Aromatoleum petrolei: one gene and its partner. The protein of the gene in region 2 binds, or shares a complex with, the protein of the main gene of each other region. Links are inferred from orthologs where the notes say so. Each region holds a gene or a part of one and is shown on either strand. Other genes may lie near its edges. The genes, in order: dsbD and ToN1_RS15330.

Region 1 (10,190 bases), 240 kb from region 2 along the record:
TTCCTGCAGATGGAGGCGGTGGCGCTCCACTTCCCGGTTGAGCCGTTTCCTTTCGGTGATGTCCTCCTGGACCCAGACGAAATGGCTGACCGTTCCATCCGGCTGCCGCAAGGGGCGGACGACGGCGTTGCTCGCGAACAGGCTGCCGTCCTTGCGTCGATTGAAGAGTTCACTGCGCCATACCTGCCCGCGCGCGCCTGCCTGTTTCTGCTCTTCAAGGGTCGCAGGGGGTGTCTTGTCCGAATTCAGCAGCGCGGGAGTGCGTCCGATCGCCTCGTCGCGAGCGTACCCGGTCTGGTCGACGAAGGCCTGGTTCACGTACTCGATACGATCCTGCAGATCCGTGATCATGATGAGGGACGGGCTCTGCTCCATCGCCATCGAGAGTTTGCGCACCTCGTCCTCGGCCTGCCGGCGCTCGGTGATGTTCTCGGAAAAGACCAGGATGCCCCCGACGGCACCCTTCGCAGTGCGCCATGGCCGGACCTCCCAGCGCACCCACTGCACGCTGTGGTCGGCGCGTTCGAAGCGGTCCTCCTCATTGCGCAGCACTTCGCCGGCGAGGGCGCGTCGATGGATCTCCCGCCAGTGCGACGGAATCTCCGGAAAGATCGCGTAGTGACTGCGGCCGATGATGTCCTCCCCGCCGAGGCCATAGTCGTCGCGCCAACGCCGGCTCGCGGCGAGGTAGTGCATGTCGTGGTCGAACATGGCGAGGGCCGCGGGTGCATGCTCGATGAACAGGCGCAGGCGTTCCTCGCTGGCCTGGAGCGCTTCGCGGCTGACGCTCTGCGCCTTCGCCAGATCGTCGAGGCGGCTGCGGACGCTCGCGATCTCGTCGATGCGCTGGTGCAGTGGCCCGCTCGCGGCCCGCGCCTGCGCGGTGTCCGAGACCAGCGCCAGCATCGCGCGCGTCAGGCGCCGTGCCGCGAGGCGCCCGCCCGCGAAGGCGAGCAGGATCATCGTGGCGAGGAGCAGGCCCAGCAACATGAAAGTTTCGTGCAGTGACCAGAGCCCGGCGATGCCGCCCGGGATGGATACGGTCGTCGACCATTGCGAAAGGGTCGACGCGGTCGAGAACTGCTCGGTGGCTTGGCGTTCCGTGGCGGCCCCGGAATTGCTGTGCGCGACGATCCCGTTCGTGCCGTCGCGCAGCGTGATGCTCCAGGTCGGGGGCAGGGGAAGTTCGCGGATCCGCTGCCGGAAGAGTTCGGCCGGCATCAGCGCAATCAGCACGTAGGGCGTCTGGCTCGTGCGCAGCACCGGAACGGCCACCGCCAGCAGTCGCTCTTTGAGGACCGGACCGAGGAACTGGTCGCCCACGGCGGGTTTGCCGGTCGCGAGCGACGCGAAGGCGTTGTAATTGCTGCCGGTCGTCTTCAGCTGCGGCAACTCCGCACCCAACGGGCGCGCCGTGTTGAAGATCATCCGGCCCGCACTGTCGGCGAGGATCACGTGCTGGCCGAAGGCGGCCTGGAATGCCCGTGCGTCCTTGTAAAGTGCCGACCAGTCGGCAGGGGGGCCGAAGCGGTCGGCGGCGGCGAGCATCTCGAGGGCGCGGATGCGGGCGCGAATCGTCCGGTCGATGGAGTCGGCGAAGTGACGTGCGAAGCTTTCGGCCTCGGTGGCGCGCTGGCGTTCGATCTGCTGCAGGTCGTGGTAGGCGATGAGCCCGGCGAACACGAGCAGCGGCGCGACGCTTACCCAGATCATGCGTGCGAGGTATGCCCGCAGCTTCATCGCCCCCTTCCTCCGTCCGGTGGCATGCCAAGGTCTTTGGCATACTCCCAAATGATATCAAAATGGCAATCAGAAGAGCCCGTGGATCGTGGGGGTGCGGGAAGGCATCGCCAAGGCTTCGACAGGCCCGACGCGAGCGGTATTTGCCGTCGCGCCTATGGTGAACGGAACGCGCCCGCGTGTCTGCGAAAAAATTCCGTCCGATCGGCGTCGGGGGGCTACGGAGCTTGATGCAATGACAACGCGTTAAGCCGCGCCTCGCGGGTCGCGGCGCACAATGAAAAACGGGCCGCGCGGGCCCGTTGTTCGTTACTTGCGGTGCGATGAGGGGCTCAAGACTTGCCGGCGTCCTTCGCGGCGCTCACCTCGACTGCGCGCAGCTTGGCCGCGAGCTTGTCGAGCACGCCGTTCACGAAGCGGTGGCCTTCGGTGCCGCCGTAGCTCTTCGCGAGCTCGATCGCCTCGTTGATGATGACGCGGTAGGGGGTGTCGAGGCCGTTCTTCAATTCCTGCGTGGCGAGCAGCAGGATCGCGCGCTCCACGGGCGAAAGCTCGTCGACCGAACGGTGGATGAAGGGCACGAACTCCTCCTGCAGCGACTCGACGTTGGCGAGCGTGCCGCGCAAGAGGCTGACGAAGAGTTCGCGGTCGGCCTTGTCGAAGCCGGTGACCTGGGAGACGTGGTCCTCGATCACGGGGACGGAGTTGCCCGACAGCAGCCACTGGTAGATGCCCTGCAGGGCAAATTCGCGCGCGCGGCGCCGTGCTGCCTTGCCGCTCATTTGAGCATCCGCAGCAGGCGGGCCATCTCGACCGCGGTGCGTGCGCAGTCGCTGCCTTTTTCCTGCATCCGCGCGAGCGCCTGGTCGTCGTCCTCGGTGGTGAGCACGCCGTTGGCGATCGGCATGCCGGTGTCGAGGCCGATGCGGTTGATTCCCGCACCCATCTCGTTCGACACCAGCTCGAAGTGGTAAGTCTCGCCGCGGATCACTGCACCGAGCGCGACCAGCGCGTCGTAGCGGCCGCTGCGCGCCATCGCCTGCAGCGTGAGCGGGATCTCCAGCGCTCCGGGGACGGTCGCGATGCGGATCAGGTCGGGCGCGACGCCGAGGCGCTGCAGCTCGGCGGTGCAGGCCGACAGCAGGCCTTCGCACACGTCCTGGTTGAAGCGGCTCATGACGATGCCGATGCGCAGGCCGTGGCCGTTCAGATCGGGCTCGAATTCGGGGATGTTGTCGTAACGGGCCATGTTCGGTTCTTTCGGAAACGGAAAAGCCGGAAATCCGCAGGACTTCCGGCGCGGTAAAACGTCGAGGGTACCACCTCAGACCGGATCGACGAAGCCCGTGATCTCCAGGCCGAAGCCGGCCATGCTCGGAATCTTGCGCGGGCTGGAGAGCAGCCGCATCTTGCCGACCTTGAGGTCGCGCAGGATCTGCGCGCCGACGCCGAACAGGCGGGCGTCCCATTTCGGCGGCTGATAACCGTCGCCGGTCAGGCTCGCGAGCAGTTCGCTGCCCGACTGCGGGCGGTACAGCAGCACGATCACGCCCTGTTCGGCCTGCGCGAGGCGGGCGAGCGAGAGGTTCACCGGGAAGGTGTGGCGGGCGCTTTCGGAGTCGAGGAAGTCGACGACCGAGATCGGCTCATGCACGCGCACGAGGGTCTCGCGCTCGGGGCGGATATCGCCCTTCGTCATCGCGAAATGCACTTCGCCGGTGGTCTTGTCCTCGAATGCGAACAGGCGGAAACGGCCGTGCGGGGTGTCGACGTCCTTCTCGGCGACGCGCTTGATCAGGTGCTCGTTCGACGAACGATACTGGATCAGGTCGCGGATCGCGCCGATCTTGAGGCTGTGTTCCTTGGCGAACTCGACGAGGTCGGGCAGGCGCGCCATCGTGCCGTCGTCCTTGAGGATCTCGCAGATCACCGCCGCCGGTTCGAGCCCGGCGAGCGCGGCGAGGTCGCAGCCGGCCTCGGTGTGGCCAGCGCGGATGAGCACGCCGCCGTTCTGCGCCATCAGCGGGAAGATGTGGCCGGGCTGGACGATGTCGGTGGGCTTGGCGTTGCGTGCGACGGCGGCTTCCACCGTGCGCGAGCGGTCGTGCGCGGAGATGCCTGTGGTGACGCCTTCGGCGGCCTCGATCGAGGTCGTGAAGGCGGTGCCGTGCGGCGAGCGGTTGTCGCGCACCATCAGGTGCAGGTCGAGCTGGCGGCAGCGCGCCTCGGTCAGCGTCAGGCAGATCAGGCCGCGGCCGAACTTGGCCATGAAGTTGATCGCCTCGGGCGTGACGTGCTCGGCGGCGAGGACGAGGTCGCCCTCGTTCTCGCGGTCTTCCTCGTCGACCAGCACGACCATGCGGCCGGCGCGGATTTCCTCGACGATTTCGGTGATGGGGGACAGTGCGGTCATTGTGCGGATTCCTCGCGCCAGGCGAGCAGGCGTTCGCAGTAACGGGCGATCAAGTCGATCTCGAGATTCACGCGGCTGCCGGCCGCGAGGTGCTTGAGATTGGTGACCGCGACGGTGTGCGGGATCAGGTTGATCGAAAATTCGGTGCCCTCGACGCGGTTCACGGTGAGGCTCACGCCGTTCACGGTGATCGAGCCCTTGCGCGCAATGTAGCCTGCAAGCGCGGCGGGGGCGCGGATCACGAGGTCGTGACTCTCGCCCACCGGGACGAAGCGGACGACTTCGCCGACGCCGTCGACGTGGCCGGTGACGAGGTGGCCGCCGAGGCGGTCGGCGAGGCGTAGCGCCTTCTCGAGGTTGACTTCGTTGCCGGCCTGGTCGAGGCCGGCCGTGCAGTTGAGGGTCTCGCGCGAGACGTCGAACTGCACGCGCGGGCCGTCCATCGCGATGACGGTAAGGCACACGCCGCTGTTGGCGATGCTGTCACCGAGCTGCACGTCGGAGAGATCGAGATCGGCCACGTTGACCGTCAGGCGGACGCCGTCCTGCAGGGGATCGATGCGTTCGATTCGGCCGCAGGCGGCCACGATTCCGGAGAACATGTTTTGGGAGGCGGGCGATTGAGGGAACGCCAATTGTAGGCGAAATGCAACCAAAAGCGATCGGAAGCCCGCCGCGATCGCTTCGGCGCCGTTCCCCGGCTTGCAGACCTCAGCGCAGCGCGCGATCGAGCACTTCGCTGAAGGCGTCCGCCTTCATGAAGCCGACGACGCGCAGGCCGTCGCGCTCCTTGCCCGCCGGGTCGAAGAAGATCGTGCCCGGCGGCCCGAACAGGTTGAAGCGCTTGAGCAAGGCCTTGTCGTCATCGTTGTTGGCGGTGACGTCGGCCTTCAGCAGCAGCATGCGGCCCATGCGCGCGGCGACATTCGGGTCGGTGAAGGTGAAGCGTTCCATCTCCTTGCACGACACGCACCAGTCGGCATAGAAGTCGAGCATCACCGGACGATCGGTGGACGCAAGCCGCGCATCGAGCTCGGCGATCGAGGCGACCTTCTCGAAGCGCGGCAGCTCGGCCGCGTTGGCGGTGGCGGCCTGCGCGCGCAGCACCGCGAGCGGCTGCAGCGGGTCGCGCGAGCCGGCCAGTGCGCCGATGAGCATTGCCGCACCGCCGATCAGCAGCACCACGCCGACACCCTTCCAGAAGCGCTGCCAGCCTTTCGCGTGCGGCGGCAGCGGGTCGATCGCATGCAGGAAGATGCCCGAGAACACCAGCAACGCCGCCCACGCGAGCATGGGCAGCAGCGGCGGCACGACGGGGGTGAGCAGCCACACCGCGACGGCCAGCAGCATCACGCCGAAGGCCTTCTTGACGCCTTCCATCCACGCGCCGGCCCTGGGCAGGACCGAGCGGGCGGCGACGCCGACGGCGAGGAGTGGCGCCCCCATGCCCAGCGCCATCGCGAACAGGGCCGCGCCGCCGAGTGCGGCGTTGCCGGTCTGCGCGATGTAGAGCAGCGCGCCGGCGAGCGGGGCGGCGACGCAGGGGCCGACGATCAGCGCCGACAGCACCCCCATCACCGCGACGCCGCCGAGGCTGCCGCCCTGCTGGTGACTGGCGGTGGAGGACAGGCGGCTCTGCAGCGCCGTCGGCAGCTGCAGCTCGTAGAAGCCGAACATCGACAGCGACAACAGCACGAACACCAGCGCGAAGGCGCCCAGCACCCAGGCGTTCTGCAGTGCGGCGGCCAGCATGGTGCCCGAGAGGCCTGCGGCGACGCCGGCGGCGGCGTAGGTGATGGCCATGCCCAGCACGTACACGAGCGACAGCACGAAGGCACGTCCGCGCGAGATGTCGTGGCCGTGGCCGACGATGATGCCCGACAGGATGGGGATCATCGGGAACATGCAGGGGGTGAAGGCGAGCAGCAGGCCGAAACCGAAGAAGCTCAGCAGCACCAGAGGGCCGCTGGCGTCGCGCAGCAGGCCGGCGATGCGTCCGCTCTCGTCGTCGGATACGCCGCTGCCGCCGGTCGCGGCGGCCGCCTGCACGGGCTTGTCGTCGCGCCCGAGCAGGCCGTCGAGGAAGTTGCCGCCGGTCTTCATCGGCTTGGCGAGGAGGTCGATGTCGGCGGTCTGCTCGTTGGGCGGGTAGCAGATGCCGCCGTCCCAGCAGCCCTGCACGCTGCCGAGCAGGCGGAATTTCGTCGTGCCTTCGGGCGCATTGACCGGCAGCAGGATCTTCACTTCCTTGCGGTAGGTCTCGACCTGGCCGAAGAAGTCGTCCTTCGTGACCTTGCCCGCCGGGCGCTGTGGCGTGCCGAAGCTGACAGTGTCGGGATCGGCGCGGAAGCGGAACTTGTCGGCGTAGAGGTAGTAGTCGCCCGCGATCTTGACGGTGACCTCGACTGTCTGCGGGTCGAGCGCCTGCGCGGAGAGCACGAAGGCCTCCTCGGGGCGCATCGGCGAGCCGCTGACCGCGCCTGCGGCGTGGGCGGGGACGGACAGCGCGAGGAGGCTCGCGAGCAGGGCAATCAGGGACAGGAGGCGGTGCATGGGTTCGTCGGCGTTGCGCGGTGGCGCGATTGTAGGGTGGCAGGGGCGGCAGGTCTTCGATATGGATCAAGACCTGCGACTTGCGCCTGCTCAGGAAGCGGTCGGGGCTGCGCTCTCGTCGTCCGGTAGCGGGGCGGTTTCCGCAGCGACCCAGTCGAGGTAGCCCGGCAGGCCGCGCATGACAGGGACCGCGACGATTTCCGGAAGTTCGTAGGGATGGTTCTCGCGGATCGCCGCCTCGAGTTCCGCGTAGCGCACGGGTGTGGTCTTGATCAGAAGCGGGACTTCCGCTGCGATCTCGAGCTTGTCCTGCCAGCGATACACCGAGCGGCAGGGCGCGAGGACGTTCACGCACGCGGCCAGGCGACGCTCGATCAGCAGCGTGGCGAGGGCGTCGGCGCAGGCCGCGTCGGGGCAGTTGGTGAGGACGACGAGTGCTTCGGTCATCGCGCGTTTCTCCGCATGGGCAAACGCGGGATTGTCCCAGACTCGGGCGCTGCGCGCATGCGCCGCAGGGTTCTGCCTGCGGGCGCGGCGCGCTATGCTGGGACTTTTCCGCAACTTCATCCCCCGATGACCTCTTGCCCCGATGTTGCCGCGTCCGCCCGCTGGCCCGACGTTCCCGCCTGCTACGACTGGCTGTCGCTAGACCGCCGCGGCACTTGGCGGCTGCGCGGCGAGGCGGTCGAGCATGCGGGACTGGCGGGCTTCCTCAACGCCAACTACGGCTGCGACGAGTCGGGCAACTGGCTCGTGCGCAACGGACCGCAGCGGGTGTACGTGTCGCTGGATTACACGCCCTGGGTGCTGCGCCTGCATCCGGACGGCAGCCTGACGACGCATGCCGGGACCGAGGTTGCCGCCGTGGCGGCGGCCTGCCTCGATGAGGAGGGGAGCGTGGTGCTGGACACGGACCTCGGCGCCGGCCTGCTCGACGACCGCGATCTCGCGGCCTTCCTTGCCGAATGCCGCTTGGCGGACGGCAGGGTGGCCGACGACGAGGCGCTGCTCGCGGTGATGACGGGCGGTTCGGGCGAGGGGGGGCAGGTGACCTGCCAGGTGAGGTGCCAGGTGAGGTGGCGGAACCTGCCGCTGCAGGCGGTCGAACGTGCGGCGGTGCCGGCGCGCTTCGGTTTCCGTGCGCGCCCTGCGCCCTGAGCGGGAGCGCGGCGATGGTGTCGGCGAGTTTCCGCTTCTACGAGGAACTCAACGATTTCCTCGCCCCGACAAACCGTTACCGCGACGTCACGGTGCCGTGTGCGCGGGCGGCGACGGTCAAGCACATGATCGAGGCGCTGGGGGTGCCGCACACCGAGGTCGAGTTGGTGCTGGTTAATGGCGAGTCGGTGGGATTCGAGCGCCTGCTGCGCGAGGGCGACCGCGTGTCGGTCTATCCGCGTTTCGAAACCTTCGACATCACGCCGCTGCTGCGTGTGCGCGAGCATCCGCTGCGCACGACGCGCTTCGTCGCCGACGCCCATATGGGCGGGCTCGCGCGCCTGCTGCGCATGACGGGCTTCGACACGCTGTACGACAACAACTTCGCCGACGAGGACATCGAGGCGATCGCGGCCCACGACGGACGCATCGTGCTCACGCGCGACCGCGAGCTGCTCAAGCGACGTACGATCACGCACGGCTGCTACGTGCATGCGCTGAAGCCGGAGCTGCAGTTCGCGGAGGTCCTCGCGCGCCTGGATCTCGCCCGCAGCGCGCGGCCGTTCACGCTGTGTCTGTCGTGCAACGCACCGCTCCATGCAATCGACAAGGCGAGCGTCGCGCACCTGTTGCCCGAGGGGGTGCGCGAGCGCCACTCGCGCTTCAGCACCTGCGACGTGTGCCGGCGAGTGTTCTGGGAGGGAACCCATTGGGTGAAGATGCAGGCCTTGCTCGCGCGCCTGCTGCCGCGCGAGTGAGCCGGACCGCGGCGACGGGGTCTGTCGGTTTCCGGCTCGTCGAGGCATTATGACCCATGCTTTTGACTGACCTGCCGCTGCCCATCGATACCCTCATGCGTAAGGGAGATTTTCTGTCGGGGCCGGAGGCGGAGATCCTGTCGCATCCCCTGACGGCAAGGTCGAGTACGCCAATGAAACGGCTCGCTGCCTTCCAGGTTTCCAATCAGAGCTGAGGCGCTGGCCAGTTCTCGCTGGCGCCAAGATGCCCGGACAGGCCTTGCATGGACGCGGCGAGGGTGTCCGCGAGCTGGTGTACTGCATCGTGCAACCGGTCCGTCTCGCCGGCCCGGATCATTTTCTCCAGCCGCACGGCATGTGCCCGCAGCGGTCTCAGGCCGAGGCTGGCGGCCACCCCCTTGAGCGTGTGCGCCATCAGTCCCAGTTGTTCGAGCTTGCCTTCCTCAAGGTGTTGCTGCAATTGTGCAGAAGCGTCGCGGTACTGTTCGATGAACAGCGCGGCCAGTTCCCGGTAGAGCGCGACATCGCCGCCGATGCGCGCCAGGGCTTCGTCCAGTTCCTCCTGCGGCAGAAGGTCCAGGGGGCCGGCGGAGACTGCCGGATGGTGCGCCCCGCCTTCGGACGGTGAGGGAGACGGACGGTCGACGGCATCGGCGAGCTTGAGCCAGCGCGCCAGCACGTCAGGCAGGGTGCGGAAATCGATGGGTTTGGCGACGTGGTCGTTCATGCTGGCCTCCAGGCAGCGGTCGCGGGCGTCGCTGAAGGCGTCGGCCGTCATCGCGAGGACGGGCAGGGCAGCGTCGCTGAAGTAGCGGCGGATCTGTCGTGTCGCCTCGTAGCCGTCCATCACCGGCATGTGCAAATCCATCAGCACGAGATCGTAGCGACGCTCGAGCGCGCGCGCGACCGCTTCGGTACCGTTGTTTGCGATGTCGACGATCATGCCCATGCGGCGCAGGAACTCGCCGGCGACCTGCTGGTTGAGTGGATTGTCTTCGGCGAGCAGGATGCGGCGGCCGCGCAGGCTCGGCGGGCCACTGTCGCCCGCGTTGCAGGAAGCTGCGGCCCGACCCGCGCCCTCGGCGGCGGGCGCGAGGCGCAGCGCGAAGTGGAAGCGGCTCCCGGCTCCAGGGGTGCTCTCGACGCCGATCGAGCCGTGCATCAGTTCAACCAGCTGCTTCGATATCGCCAGCCCCAGTCCGGTGCCGCCGAAGGGGCGCGTGGTGGCGTCGTCGACCTGGGAAAAGGGCTGGAAGAGGCGGGTGAGCTGGGATGCACTCATGCCGATGCCGGAGTCGCGCACGACGAACTCGAGCAAGTCGCCGCTCGAGCCGCCCGGCAGGCGTCGCAGCTCGAGACTCACCTCGCCCTGGTGCGTAAACTTGACGGCGTTACCCGCGAGGTTCAGCAGCACCTGGCCGATGCGCAGGGCATCCCCGACGTAGTCCATCGGCCCCTGCTCGTCGAGCGTCACGCGCAGTTCGAGCCCCTTCTCGCGTGCGCGGAATTCGAGCTGGCTGACCACTTTCGCGAATAGCTCGCGCAGGTTGAACGGGGCTGCGCGCAAG
Region 2 (5,415 bases):
TGGCCGGCCGCAGCGCCCAAATGCTGCGCCTGCGCCTGGCACCGACCGACGCGGTCGTGCCCGAGATCAGTGCCAACAAGTACGCACTCAACGTCCGCTTCATGCTCTCGGAGACGGTGATCCGCCCGCGGCTCGCCGAGCGCGACGTGAACTTCGAACTCACCTTCTGCAGCCTCTGAGGCCGCCCGCAACATGGCACAGGTCCGTATCGTCAAATGCCCGCAATGCGGCGCCCCAGTGCGCTGGGTGCCCGAGAACCGTTTCCGGCCTTTCTGCTCGGAACGCTGCAAGCAGATCGACCTCGGCGCCTGGGCATCCGAGGACTACCGCGTCCCCGCCGCCGCCGAGGGCGACCCGGGCGAGCAAAACGCCTCCGACCGTCCCGCTCAGGACTGATCCCAGCTCGCGCGGATCGCCGCGATGCCGTGCGCGCCGGCGGTCCGCGCACACTCCACGTCGTTCTGCCGCAGCCCGCCGAGCGCCAGCACCGGCATCGGCAGCCCGCGGACCAGCTCCGCGAAGCGCTCCCAACCCAGCACCGGCTGCCCCGGATGCGTCGCCGTCGGCTGCACCGCACCCAGCACCGCATAGTCCAGGCCAAGCTCGGCCGCACGCTCGAGTTCCGCGCGGGTATGGCACGACGCCCCCACCCATTCCAGCTCCGGCCGCCGCGCTAGGGCACCGAGCTGCGCCGCCGGCAGATGCACGCCATCCGCCCCCACCTCGGCTGCCAGCTCCACACTGCCGTTCACGACCACCGACGCGCCGCAGGCGTGCGCACGCTTCACCACCTCGCCGGCGAAGGCACGCAATTCCGGCATCGGCATTCCCGGCTCACGCACCTGCACGAGCCGCAGCCCCCCCGCCAGCGCTGCGTCCAGTTGCGCCAACTGGCGCTGGACGCCGATCTCGGCCGCGTGCGTGATCCCCATCCAGCGCGGCAGACGCAAGGCCTTCAATATCGGGCCGTTCGCCGGCAGCATCGGCCCGACCTCCGGCGCCTCTACCCGCTCCCACGAAAGAGCGCTATGCACGTGATCGTGCAGCTCGCCCTCCCATTCGGCGACCTCGAAGAAATGCAGCCGCACATGCGCATGCTCGTAACGATGCTCCCGCGTGATCCACGGCCGCACGCCCTGCACGCGAATCCCCAGCTCCTCGTCGAGCTCGCGGATCAATGCGTCGGCCGGCGACTCGCCCGGCTCGACCTTGCCGCCGGGAAACTCCCAGTAGCCCGCGTAGAAAGTATCCGGTGCCCGTTGCCCGAGCAGGAAACGCCCGTCCCGGCGGAAGATCACGCCCGCCGCCACTTCCACGCGCTTCATCATCGCGAACCGCCCGTCTCGCAGCGCCCCGCCCAGTCGCGCGCGAACTGCCACGCGACACGCCCGGATCGCGAGCCGCGCATCAGCGCCCACTGCAAGGCCTCCTGCCGCGCCGCGTCGATCGCCTTGCGCTCCAGCCCGAAACTCTTCAGCCAGTAGGCGACGATTGCCAGATACTCGTCCTGACTGAAGGGGTAGAACGAGATCCACAGGCCGAAGCGCTCCGACAGCGAGATTTTCTCCTCGACCGCTTCGCCCGGATGGATCTCGCCATCCACATGCCGCGTCTGCAGGTTCTCGTCGTGGTACTCCGGCATCAGGTGGCGCCGGTTCGACGTCGCGTAGATCAGCACGTTGTCGGGCACCGCCGCCACCGAGCCGTCGAGCACGCTCTTCAGCGCCTTGTAGGCGGGCTCCGCGTCCTCGAAGGACAGATCATCGCAGAACAGGATGAAGCGCTCCGGGCGCCCCTGGACCAGCTCGATGATCTCGGGCAAATCCATCAGGTCGTCACGATCCACCTCGATCAGACGCAAGCCCTTGCCCGCATAGGCATTCAGCAGCGCCTTCACGAGCGAGGACTTCCCCGTGCCGCGCGCACCGGTCAGCAGCACGTTGTTCGCGCGCCTGCCAGCGAGGAACTGGCGCGTATTGAGATCTATGCGCTCCTTCTGGTCGTCGATGTCGCGCAGATCCTTGAGGCGGATCCCGTGCGGCCGCGTCACCGGCACCAGGCTTGCATGGCCATTGCGTCTGCGCCACAGAAAGGCCGGCGCAGCGGCCCAATCGGGGGCCTCGACCGGCCGCGGCAACAACTGCTCCAGGCGTCCGATCAGCTGCTCGGCACGCACCACCAACTGCGCTAGTTCATTCATCTCGATTCGTTCGTCCTTCGTTCGTCTCGCCCTCGCGCCGCTTCGGCCACGTGGCCCACACGATCACCAGCAGCAGCGCGAGCGCAACGCCCGCCTCCAGAAAGATCACCCACATATGCACGCTCCTGCGGGAATGGCGATTCGGGCCTGTCCGGGCAAGCCGGTATACTGACCACCCTTTTCTTCACGAGTCTACCCGATCCACCCCATGAACCGGCGCGCCCCGACATCTCCCGCACAGCGCCTGCTGTGTCTGCTGCCCTTCGCCTTTCTCGCCGCCTGCGCCAGCCAGCCGCCTGCCCCCGCGACCGCCACCGCCCCGTGCGCCGCGGCCAAACCCTGTCCGTCGTGCCCGAGTTGCGCCCCCTCCTTGCCCCCCGCCCCCGCCGCCCCGACCGCGGGGCAGGCCCCAGCTCCCACGCCTGCGGTCGAAGCCCTGCAGCGCACAAGCTGGACCGAACTCCCCGACTGGCGCAGCGACGACGTCGCACAGGCCTGGCCGGCCCTGCGCCAGTCATGCAAGGCGCTCGTGAAGCAAGCACGCTGGCAGAGCTTGTGCGGCGACGCGCAACGCCTCGGCGACGCGCCGAGCGCGGCCACCGTCCGCCAGTTCCTCGAAACGCGCCTCACCCCGTGGGCCGTCCGCAACCCCGACGGCACCAACGAAGGCCTGATCACCGGCTACTACGAACCCATCATCAAGGGTAGCCGCGCACGTTCCGAGCGCTACCGCTGGCCGGTCCATGGAGTGCCGGCAGACATGCTCACGGTCGACTTCGGAGACCTCTATCCCGACCTGCGCAGCCTGCGCCTGCGCGGACGACTGGTCGGCAACAAGGTCGTCCCCTACTGGTCGCGCGCCGAGCTCGACGGCATGCAGGAGCGGGCCCCCGCCCCCACCCTGCTGTGGGCCGCCGACCCGATCGACCTCTTCTTCTTGCAGGTTCAGGGCTCCGGCCGCGTCGAACTGCCCGATGGCAGCCAGGTCCGCATCGGCTATGCCGACCAGAATGGCCACCCCTACCAGTCGATCGGCCGCTGGCTCGTGAACCAGGGCGAGCTGCCGCTCGAGAAGGCCTCAATGGACGGCATCAAGAACTGGGCGCGCAGCAACCCCCATCGCCTCTCCGAGATGCTGCACAGCAATCCAAGCTACGTATTCTTCAGGGAGATGCCGCCCTCGCCCGGCGGCCCGACCGGCGCGCTGGGCGTCCCCCTCACCGCCGGCCGCAGCCTGGCCGTCGATCCGCGCACCATCCCGCTCGGCGCTCCCGTGTTCCTCGCAACCACTGCGCCGAACAGCGACCGCCCCTTGCGCCGGTTGATGCTTGCCCAGGATACCGGCGGCGCCATCAAGGGCGCGGTCAGGGCGGACTTCTTCTGGGGGCTCGGCGCTGACGCCGGGGTGCAGGCCGGCCGCATGCGCCAGCAGGGCCAGCTCTGGGTCCTGCTGCCGAACGATACGGGCCCGCTCGGAGCGGGCCCCGCCGGGATGTAAAAACGGCGCCTGCAGGCGCCGTCGGTTCGTCGTTTACTTCGCGACGCTCGCCAGCTGCTGTTCGAGCTCCGCCGCCGGCACATAGCCGCCCAGGCGGCGCCCGTCGGCGAGGAAGATGGTCGGCGTGCCGTTGATGCGCAGCTTCTGGCCCAAGGCCACGTTGCGATCGACCACGGCGCTGTCGCATTTCGCGGCGACCGGCGCCTTCGCATCGAGGATCCAGTCGTTCCAAGCCTTCGCGCGGTCCTTCGCGCACCAGATGTTACGCGACTTCTCGGTCGAGTCGGGGCTCAGGATCGGAAACAGGAAGGTGTAGAGCGTCACGTCCTTCATTTGCGCGAGCTCCTTGCCGAGCCGCTTGCAATAGGTGCAGTTCGGATCCTCGAAGGTCACGAGCACGCGCGACCCGTTGCCACGCACCTGCTTGATCGCCTGATCGAGCGGCAGCGCGGCAAAGTCGATCGACGACAGCTGTGCCATCCGTGCCGCGGTGACATCCTTGCGCGTCTTGGTGTCGATCAGGCGACCGTCGAGGAAGAAGCTCGCCTTATCGTCCGTATAGACGAGCTCGCCGCTCTTCATGACGACCTCGTAGAGCCCGCCATACGGGACCTTCGCGACCGACTCGACCGCAGGCGCGCCAACGAAGGCCTCCACTGCCTTCTTCACCTCCGCCTCCTCGGCGCGCGCCGCCCCCTGAGTCGCCAGAACCAGCCCGAGGGCCGCGATCAGAGGACGAATTACCTTCTTCAGCATCTGCATCTCCATGGAATCAGAATCGGCCGCTCACCGCATAACGCACGAGCGCGTTCCGTACGACCGGCAAACGGCCTGTGAGGTTCAAACCGGCATTGCGTACCGCCGCGAGCAGCGGATTGCGCGAGCCGAACAGGCGGTTGAGTCCGTGCGTCGCATATTGCACGAGAAACGGCTCCTCCGCGCGCGTGCGGGCATAGCCGCGTAGCACGGCGAGTTCGCCGGGGTCGCGCCAGGACGGTAATTTCTTGAGCAGCTCGGCAAGCGCCCGCGCGTCCTGGAAACCCAGATTAATCCCGTGGCCGGATAGCGGGTGGATCGCATGCGCGGCGTCGCCCACGAGCGCGACGCGCTCCTTCACCACCGATGCGACGCGCATGAAGCGCAGCGGGAACGCCTGCGCGGAGGTCACCAACTCCAGCGCCCCAAGCGCACCGCCGGTGGCGTCCGCGACCCGCCGGCACAGCGCCGCGCCGTCGAGCGCCAGCAAGGAATCCGCAAGCTCATCGGCACACGACCAGACCATCGACACCATCCGTCCCGGCAGGGGCAACAGCGCGAGGATCCCATCCTCCCGGAACCACTGGAAGGCCCGGTGGCGGTGATCCTCCGCACAAGTGAAATTGGCGACCACGCCGCGCTCGCCGTAGGGCGTGATCTCCGCATCGATCCCCGCCTGCGCGCGCACCCACGAATTCACCCCATCCGCCCCCACCATCAGACGGCCGTAAACCGTCTTCCGGCCGGGCAGCGCGAGCGACACGCTTTCCCGCTCCACCGCCATTGCTTCGGGCAGCCCGCCCACCAGCATGGTCACGTTGTGCTGCCGCTTGACCGTCTCCCACAACTCGCGCTGCATGCGCCCGGACTCGACGATCCAGGCGAGTTCCGACAGGCCGCTGTCGTAAGACGCAAACTCGAGCTCCCCGCCCGCGTCCCCTCGAATGGTCATCGCATGTAC

What was found.
Region 1: the proteins of ToN1_RS15330 (region 2) and dsbD are in contact, whole or in part, in a crystal structure (PDB 1JZD), measured with the Escherichia coli proteins. The link is inferred for Aromatoleum petrolei from one-to-one orthologs.

The regions. Positions count from the first base shown.
Region 1 is NZ_CP059560.1:3,118,697-3,128,886, forward strand. Bases 4,286-7,278 are described here. They hold dsbD (protein-disulfide reductase DsbD), read right to left. Parts: upstream 6,707-7,278; coding sequence 4,865-6,706; downstream 4,286-4,864. Other genes in these bases: ToN1_RS14235 (riboflavin synthase), read right to left, coding at 4,286-4,755; cutA (divalent-cation tolerance protein CutA), read right to left, coding at 6,797-7,153. In the rest of the region: ToN1_RS14215 (PAS domain S-box protein), read right to left, coding at 1-1,740; transcription antitermination factor NusB, read right to left, coding at 2,073-2,522; ribH (6,7-dimethyl-8-ribityllumazine synthase), read right to left, coding at 2,519-2,989; ribBA (bifunctional 3,4-dihydroxy-2-butanone-4-phosphate synthase/GTP cyclohydrolase II), read right to left, coding at 3,065-4,153; more of ToN1_RS14235, read right to left, coding at 4,150-4,285; ToN1_RS14250 (DUF2946 family protein), read left to right, coding at 7,280-7,864; ToN1_RS14255 (Mut7-C RNAse domain-containing protein), read left to right, coding at 7,879-8,622; ToN1_RS14260 (PAS domain-containing hybrid sensor histidine kinase/response regulator), read right to left, coding at 8,828-10,190. UniProt on the Escherichia coli protein: Required to facilitate the formation of correct disulfide bonds in some periplasmic proteins and for the assembly of the periplasmic c-type cytochromes.
Region 2 is NZ_CP059560.1:3,360,892-3,366,306, reverse strand. The notes cover bases 2,594-5,415. They hold ToN1_RS15330 (DsbC family protein), read right to left. Parts: upstream 4,455-5,415; coding sequence 3,732-4,454; downstream 2,594-3,731. Other genes in these bases: ToN1_RS15325 (UbiH/UbiF family hydroxylase), read right to left, coding at 4,471-5,415; mltA (murein transglycosylase A), read left to right, coding at 2,594-3,698. Outside these bases: cell division protein ZapD, read left to right, coding at 1-179; ToN1_RS15350 (DNA gyrase inhibitor YacG), read left to right, coding at 193-396; ToN1_RS15345 (Nudix family hydrolase), read right to left, coding at 387-1,328; ToN1_RS15340 (ATP-binding protein), read right to left, coding at 1,325-2,200; ToN1_RS24930 (hypothetical protein), read right to left, coding at 2,193-2,315; more of mltA, read left to right, coding at 2,409-2,593. UniProt on the Escherichia coli protein: Acts as a disulfide isomerase, interacting with incorrectly folded proteins to correct non-native disulfide bonds.